Regions from separate parts of the Streptomyces sp. P9(2023) genome, predicted to be linked through region 1. Evidence: riboswitches for the same ligand, from Rfam matches in the RefSeq annotation. Region 1 holds a riboswitch; the other holds the start of a gene.
What was found. Region 1 has a riboswitch for glycine ahead of gcvT (glycine cleavage system aminomethyltransferase GcvT). Riboswitches for the same ligand answer to the same signal wherever they lie in the genome.

Region 1 (4,208 bases):
ACTGCTGGCGGTGGAGCTCGGCGTCGACGGCGGCGGCGACGTCCGGGTCCAGCTCGTGGAGAGGGGTGTTCAGAAGCGACATGAATCGGATCCCTGGGGTCTCGTTAGCCGGCGGAGAACGCGGAGTACTCGTCCGCGGTGAGCAGGTCGTCCGGCTCACCGGTGACGCGCACCTTGAACAGCCAGCCGCCCTCGAACGGAGCGCTGTTCACCAGCGACGGGTCGTCCACCACGTCCTGGTTGGCGGCCACGACCTCGCCGGTCACCGGCGCGTACAGGTCGCTCACGGACTTGGTCGACTCCAGCTCGCCGCAGGACTCGCCCGCGGTGATGGTGTCGCCGACCGCGGGGAGCTGGGCGAAGACGACGTCACCGAGCGCGTTGGCCGCGAACTCCGTGATGCCGACCGTCGCGACGCCGTCCTCGGCGACCGACAGCCACTCGTGCTCCTTGGTGTAGCGCAGCTGCTGGGGGGTGCTCATGTCGTGATTCTCCTGGATCGAGGGAGTGCTGGTGTACGCGGGTCTTACGGGATGAGACGCGGGGCGAGACGTTCCGGCGTGGGAAACGTCACTTCTGGCGCTTGTAGAACGGCAGCGCCACGACCTCGTACGGCTCGTGGGTGCCGCGGATGTCCACACCTACACCCTGCGTACCGGGCTCGGCGTGCGCCGCGTCCACGTATGCCATCGCGATCGGCTTACCGAGGGTGGGCGACGGGGCGCCCGAGGTGACCTCGCCGATGACCTCGCCGCCGGCGACGACCGCCATGCCGGCGCGCGGGACGCGGCGGCCCTCGGCGATCAGCCCGACGAGCTTGCGCGGCGGGGCGGTCTCGGCGCGCTCGGCGGCCTTCTCCAGGGCATCGCGCCCGACGAAGCGGCCCTCGTTCGTCGTCTTCTCGAACTTCACGACCCGGCCGAGGCCCGCGTCGAACGGGGTGAGCGAGGTCGTCAGCTCGTGCCCGTACAGCGGCATGCCCGCCTCCAGGCGGAGCGTGTCACGGCAGGACAGGCCGCAGGGGATCAGACCGACCGGCGCGCCCGCCTCGGTCAGCGCCCGCCAGACGCCCTCGGCGTGCTCGGGCTTCAGGAACAGCTCGAAGCCGTCCTCGCCGGTGTAGCCGGTACGGGCGATCAGCGCGGGCACCCCGGCGACCGTGCCCGGGAGGCCGGCGTAGTACTTCAGCCCGTCCAGGTCGGCGTCGGTGAGGGACTTCAGGATGCCGGGGGACTCCGGTCCCTGGACGGCGATCAGGGCGTACGCGTCGCGGTCGTCGCGGACCTCGGCGTCGAAGCCCTCGGAGCGCGCCACGAGCGCGTCGAGGACGATCTGCGCGTTGGAGGCGTTGGCGACCACCATGTAGTGAAAAGACTCAGCCTCGCGCTCCTGGAGCCGGTACACGATCAGGTCGTCGAGGATGCCGCCGTCCTCCTGGCAGATGTGCGTGTAGCGCGCGCGGCCCACACCCACCGTGGAGATGTTGCCCACCAGCGCGAAGTCGAGCAGCTCGACGGCCTGCGGCCCGGTGACGGTGATCTCGCCCATGTGGGAGAGGTCGAAGAGGCCGGCCTTGGTGCGGACGGCGTTGTGCTCGTCGCGCTCGCTGGCGTAGCGCAGCGGCATGTCCCAGCCGGCGAAGTCGGTCATGGTCGCGCCCAGGGAACGATGCAGGGCCAGGAGGGGAGTGCGGCGCGCAGCGCCTTCGTCTGGGGCGGTGGCGGGCGACGGGTGGGCGGTCGGACGGGGGGCAGACGTGCTCATGGTGTGGCTCCCGGATCCCAAGGGCGGAAAACATGACGGGCGAGGACGTCCTCCCCATCTGTCATGGAACCTGAGAGGTTCACCGAGAGCATCTCGTCACCGAGAGGTCGGCTTGCACCTTGGGTGGGAACGCCACGGAGGCGTCCCGCTTTTCAGATCTGCCTCATCCACGCGGTACGGGGCCTGAGAGATTCAAGGGAGGGTCTTGCTCCTTCGGCGCCCGGGGCCCACCGTGGTGGGTTCCGGGACTCTCCCGCGCGGATTCGAGCGGCCGGTATGAGGTTGTGTGCGCTTGGCGCGCACATCATTGCATGCGGTGTCCGATCGGCAAATCGCTTGTCACTGATTACCCCTTCTTTACACTTTGTGGGCAGGGGGGTCCCAGGGACCCGACAGGGGGAGAGACGATGACGTTCCAGCACAGCGGCGCCTACGCCACGGGTGCGGGGATACCGGCCCAGCGCGCCCGCGCCCGGACCCGAAGGCGTCGCTCGGCCGTGCCCCTGCTCCGAGACCTGCGCGAGCGCGGCGGCCGCGGCCCCCGGACGCTCGCCTTCACCGCGGGCGACCTCGTGGTGGTCTCCGGGCTGCCCGGAAGCGGCAAGTCGACGCTGATGCGCCGCGCCGCCGACGGCCTCGGCATCGACTCCCAGGACGCCCGCGAGCGCTGGGAGGGCCGGCTGCCCGCCTTCCTGCCGTACGCCGTCTACCGCCCGCTGGCCCGGATCGCCCACTACGCCGGGCTGCGCCGCGCCCTGCGCGCCGGGCGGAGCGTCGTCGTCCACGACTGCGGCACGCAGTCCTGGGTGCGGAACTGGCTGGCCCGCGAGGCCCGCCGCCGGGGCCGCGCGCTCCATCTGATCCTGCTCGACGTCACGCCCGACACGGCCCGCGCGGGCCAGCACGCGCGGGGCCGGGGCGTCTCGGGGTACGCCTTCGCCCGCCACCGCCGGGCCGTCGGCCGGCTCCTCGGCTCGGTCGAGTCAGGCCGCCTGCCCCGAGGCTGTGCCTCGGCGACCCTGCTCGACCGGGACGCCGCCGGCGCCCTGCGGACGATCGCCTTCCGCTCCGCTCACTGAACCCTTCACCGAGCCCCTCACGAGCCCTTCACTGAGCCCTTTTGGCCACGGGGGTGCCAGGGCGGCGTTAGGGTTCTGCCCCGAGGGCGTCGTGACCAGGGCGCGCGAGAAGGGGAAACGGGAACCGTGGACGTTACGTGGCCGGGCAACGAGCTCGAAGAGGTCCTGGCGGCCTCGCTCGGCAACCCCTCCGCCGGAGGCCGCCTCGTCGAGGTCCTCGGCCGCAGCCCCGTCTGGGTGCCGCTGCCCAACGGCGGCAGCCCGGAGAGCCGGGACCTCGATCTGCCGACGATGGAGATCGACGGCCTGCCGTACGTCCCCGTCTTCAGCTCCGAGCAGCAGTTCCTGGCCTGCGTCGGCAGCCACATGTCGTTCACCGTGGCCCCCGCCCGTGACTTCGCCCGCGGCCTGCCGCCGCAGCTCGGCATCGCCGTCAACCCCGGCGGCACCGTCGGCGCCCCGCTGCCCCCGCCCGCCGTCGCCGAGCTCTGCCGCGTCGGCCGCACTCCGCTGGACGGCCCCGCGACCGGCGGCCGGGTCCGGCTCTTCGAGCCCGACTGGCAGGACGACCCCGTCGACTTCCTCTCCGCCGCCTCCGCCGAGTTCGAGGCCACCGGCGTCGTCCGCTCCGCCCGGCGCGCCCTGGCCAGCGTCGAGGGCACCGAACCCGCCCTGTTCGTCGGCGTCGAGCTCGTCGCCTGGGACGGCGTCGACCGGAACGCCCCGCTCGACGCCCTCGGCCGCGCGCTCGGCCGGGTCGAGGTGGCCTGGCCGGTCAACCTCATCCTGCTCGACGTCGCACAGGACCCGGTGGGCGAGTGGATGCTGGAGCGGGTGCGCCCCTTCTTTCAGCGGGCCTCCCTGTAACTAAGCTGGTGCGGTCGGTGGACGGAAGAGGGGCGGGAACCAGGGTGAGCGCGTCAGGCACCGCTGCGACCGGACAGGTCGAGCACATGCTGCGCCAGGTGGCACCCGGACGCTACGACGCGTACGAGCAGCTGCTGCACGCCCTCGGCGACGGCAGCCTCTGGATGCTGCTCTGGCAGGGCACGCCCGGATCGCCCGACGCCCAGTACGGCCACATGGAGATCGACGGCTTCGGGTACGCCCCGTGCGTCACCTCCGCCCAGGAGCTCGCCGTATCCGGCTGGAACCGCGCCCACGAGCTGGTCACCGGCCGTGAGATCGCCCGCTCGCTCTACCCCGACCGGGTGGGCGTCTGGCTCAACCCGCACGACGCGAACGGTGGCGTCGGCATCCCCTGGGCCGACCTCCGCCGGATCGCCACCGGTCTCGACCGGATGCCGGCCGGACCCCTGCGGCTCTCCGAGCCGGCCCTGGAAATCCCCCAGTTCTACGCCCTGC
Region 2 (4,208 bases), on a different contig from region 1:
TGCTGAAGGTGCGGCGCTTCGACTTCTCGACGCTGACGCGGTCGGAGACGTTGCGGGGGCCGACGGACGATCCGCTGGTGGTGCGGGAGGCGGCGGGGCGGCTGCTGGAGGGGGTGGACACGACGGGTGGGGTGCGGTTGCTGGGGGTGGGGGTGAGCGGGCTCGCCGACTACACGCAGGAGGATCTGTTCGCGCAGGCGGCGGAGGCGTCGGCGTCGGCGGAGGCGGAGGCGTCGGCGGAGGCCGAGGGTGGGGGCCAGGGGGGATCGGGGGGCTCGGCTGAGGGGGCGGGCTCGGCCGAGGTCGTTCCCGAGGCGGAAGAGCGGCCGGCCGCGGAGCGGAGATGGGCGCCGGGGCACGACGTACGGCATGCGGTGTACGGGGCCGGGTGGGTGCAGGGGAGCGGGGTGGGGCGGGTCACCGTGCGCTTCGAGGAGCCGGGGTCGGCGCCGGGGCGGGTACGGACGTTCCTCGTCGACGATCCGGAGCTGGAACCGGGGGAGGCGCTGCCGCTGGTGGGGAGCGGGGGGTCGTCGTCGGCGGTCGCGTAGTGGCGCCCGGCCGTTGGCCGGGCTGGTTGTTCCCGCCCGCACCGCCCGTGCGGGTGGGTGGGCAGAGGTGCGGGTGTTCCTGTGGGTGGTTGGGCGCCGTCGGCGGGTGCGGCAGCTTCGCGCCGCGGGGTGGTGGGGAAGCGTTGTCGGCGGTCGGCCGGTGGGTGCGCCCGGCCGGGCTGGTCGTTCCCGGCCCGCACTGCCCGTACCGGTGAGAGGGCAGAGGTGCCGGATCCTCCCGTGGGTGGCCGAGTGCCGTCGGTGGCTGTCGACTCGTGGCGGTGCGCCGGTTTTCAGCCGGGCTGGTCCCGGCTGCACTGCCCGTTCCGGTGAGAGGGCAGGGGTGTCGGTCCTCCTGTGGGTGGCCGAGTGCCGTCGGTGGCTGTCGACTCGTGGCGGTGCGCCGGTTTTCAGCCGGGCTGGTCCCGGCCGCACCGCCCGTACCGGTGAGAGGGCAGGGGTGCGGCTGCCGGGCCGCTACGCGGCTTCGCGGCACCCCGCGCGTTCGGCCGTGCTCGTCCAAGTCCTCCGCGGTCGGCCTGGCCGTCCCTGGCGGCGATACGCCGGACGTCCGCCACCAGGCCCGCTACGTGTCCTCCTGGCCTGCCAGACGGCCGAAGTCGTGGTCCGGTGGGGGTACCGGGGGGAGGGCCAGGCTGTAGTGGCGGTAGAGCTGGAGTTCCTGTTCCGGGGAGAGGTGGCGGCCCACGCCGAAGTCCGGGGCGTCCTTGATCAGGGCGCGTTCGTACGGGATGTGGAGGCCGTCCTCGACCAGTTCGCTCGGCTCCAGCGGGACGAACGCGTCGCGGCCGAAGAGGCCCGTGCGGACCGCCGCCCACTCGGGGACGCCCGTCGCGTCGTCCAGGTACACCTCGTCCACGGTGCCGATCTTGTGTCCGTTGCGGTCGAACGCCTTGCGGCCGATCAGGCTGCGCGGATCGATGTCGGTCTGCACGGTCCCTCCAACTGGTCGCAACTGCTCTACAAGAACTACGAAAGTGCACATCTGGGACGTCGGCCACTTGAGCGATGGAACCCGGAACGGCGCTGGTAGGCTGGCTGTGGCTGTCGACCCCGTGCGGGAGAGTCCTCCGAAGAAACCTTTCGGAGGCGCCGAAGGAGCAAATCCTCCCCGGAATCTCTCAGGCACCCGGTACCGCATGGACGAGGTCACTCTGGAAAGCAGAGCGGAGGTCCGACGGCGTCCGCTCTCACCGACGGTGAAAGCCGGCGAGCCCTTTTGGCGTGCCGGTGAAGCTCTCAGGTTGAGATGACAGAGGGGGAGGCCGTCCGGGCACCCGCGCCGTGGTGCCCCTCGCAGGTCGTGACGACCAGGAGGCCTCCGTACATGACCGCCCACCGCATTTCGCTCTCCGAACTCGAACAGGGCATCCCGTTCGAGCAGCGGCACATCGGGCCCGACGCCGAAGCCCGGGCCAAGATGCTCGCGCAGGTCGGCTACGGCTCCCTCGACGAGCTCACGGCCGCCGCCGTGCCGGACGTGATCAAGAACGCCGAGGCTCTCGGCCTGCCCTCCGCCCGTACCGAGGCCGAGGTTCTCGCCGAGCTGCGTGAGCTCGCCGACCGCAACCAGGTCCTCGCCCCGATGATCGGGCTCGGGTATTACGGGACGTTCACGCCTCCTGTGATTCTGCGGAACGTCATGGAGAACCCGGCCTGGTACACCGCCTACACGCCGTACCAGCCCGAAATCTCGCAGGGGCGCCTTGAGGCGCTGCTGAACTTCCAGACCATGGTCGCCGACCTCACCGGGCTGCCCACCTCCGGCGCCTCCCTCCTCGACGAGGGCACCGCCGCCGCCGAGGCCATGGCGCTCGCCCGCCGGGTCGGCAAGGTCAAGAACGGCGTCTTCCTCATCGACGCCGACGCCCTGCCGCAGACCATCGCCGTCATCGAGACCCGCGCCGAGCCCACCGGCGTCGAGGTCGTCGTCGCCGACCTCAGCGACGGCATTCCGGCCGAGATCGCCGAGCGCGGTGTATTCGGCGTGCTCCTGCAGTACCCGGGTGCCTCCGGTGCCGTCCGGGACATCAAGCCGCTCATCGACGCCGCCCACGAGCTCGGCGCGATCGTCACCGTCGCCGCCGATCTGCTCGCCCTCACCCTGCTCGCCTCGCCCGGCTCCCTCGGCGCCGACATCGCCGTGGGTACCACGCAGCGGTTCGGTGTGCCCATGGGCTTCGGCGGGCCGCACGCCGGCTACATGGCCGTCCAGGACAAGCACGCCCGCTCGCTGCCCGGCCGCCTCGTCGGCGTCTCCGTCGACGCCGACGGCAACAGGGCGTACCGCCTGGCCCTGCAGACCCGCGAGCAGCACATCCGCCGCGAGAAGGCCACCAGCAACATCTGCACCGCGCAGGTCCTGCTCGCCGTCATGGCCGGGATGTACGCCGTCTACCACGGGCCGGACGGGCTGAAGCAGATCGCCCAGCGTGTCCATCGGTATGCCGGTGTTCTTGCCGCCGGTCTCTCCGCCGGTGGCGTCGACGTCATACACGGCAGCTTCTTCGACACCCTCACCGTCCGCGTGCCCGGCAAGGCCGCCGAGGCCGTCGCCGCCGCCCGTGAGGCCGGTGTCAACCTGTACCTCGTCGACGCCGATCATGTGTCCGTGTCGTGTGACGAGACGACCGGTCGCGCCCAGATCGCCGCCGTCTGGGCCGCCTTCGGCGTCGACGCCGACATCGAGGCCCTGGACGCCGCCGCCGAGGACGCGCTGCCCGCCTCGGTGCTGCGCTCCGACGCGTACCTCACCCACCCGGTCTTCCACGCGCACCGCTCCGAGACATCGATGCTGCGCTACCTGCGCAAGCTCGCCGACCGCGACTACGCGCTCGACCGCGGCATGATCCCGCTCGGCTCCTGCACCATGAAGCTGAACGCGACCACCGAGATGGAGTCGGTGACCTGGCCCGAGTTCGGGCAGATGCACCCCTTCGCCCCGGTCGAGCAGGCGCAGGGCTACCTCACGCTCATCACCGAGCTGGAGGAGCGCCTCGCCGAGGTCACCGGATACGACAAGGTGTCGCTCCAGCCCAACGCCGGTTCGCAGGGCGAGCTGGCCGGTCTGCTGGCCGTCCGCGCCTACCACCGCGCCAACGGCGACGAGCAGCGCACCGTCTGCCTCATCCCGTCCTCCGCGCACGGCACCAACGCCGCCTCGGCCGTCATGGCCGGCATGAAGGTCGTGGTCGTCAAGACCGCCGACGACGGCGAGGTCGATGTCGCGGACCTGCGCGCCAAGATCGAGCAGTACCGCGACGAGCTGTCCGTGCTGATGATCACCTACCCGTCCACGCACGGTGTGTTCGAGGAGCACGTCGCCGACATCTGCGCCGAGGTCCACGAGGCCGGCGGTCAGGTGTACGTCGACGGTGCCAACCTCAACGCGCTGGTCGGGCTCGCCAAGCCGGGCAAGTTCGGCGGCGATGTTTCCCATCTGAATCTGCACAAGACCTTCTGCATTCCGCACGGCGGTGGCGGCCCCGGCGTCGGTCCGGTCGGCGTGCGCGCGCACCTCGCGCCGTACCTGCCGAACCACCCGCTCCAGCCGACCGCCGGTCCGGAGACGGGCGTCGGCCCGATCTCGGCCGCCCCGTGGGGCTCGGCCGGCATCCTGCCGATCTCGTGGTCGTA

Region 2: it holds a riboswitch for glycine, as region 1 does, so the genes downstream of both, gcvP (aminomethyl-transferring glycine dehydrogenase) here and gcvT (glycine cleavage system aminomethyltransferase GcvT) in region 1, are expected to answer to the same signal.

Annotation. Positions count from the first base shown of each region.
Region 1 is NZ_JAUPWM010000009.1:59,522-63,729, reverse strand. It holds gene glyA (serine hydroxymethyltransferase) at 1-82, opposite strand, end outside; gene gcvH (glycine cleavage system protein GcvH) at 105-482, opposite strand; gene gcvT (glycine cleavage system aminomethyltransferase GcvT) at 571-1,764, opposite strand; glycine riboswitch at 1,927-2,030, opposite strand; gene Q5762_RS15545 (AAA family ATPase) at 2,172-2,843, shown strand; gene Q5762_RS15540 (enhanced serine sensitivity protein SseB) at 2,970-3,710, shown strand; gene Q5762_RS15535 (enhanced serine sensitivity protein SseB C-terminal domain-containing protein) at 3,755-4,208, shown strand, end outside.
Region 2 is NZ_JAUPWM010000027.1:70,667-74,874, reverse strand. It holds gene Q5762_RS27175 (DNA polymerase IV) at 1-551, shown strand, start outside; gene Q5762_RS27170 (PRC-barrel domain-containing protein) at 1,138-1,506, opposite strand; glycine riboswitch at 1,621-1,720, shown strand; gene gcvP (aminomethyl-transferring glycine dehydrogenase) at 1,900-4,208, shown strand, end outside.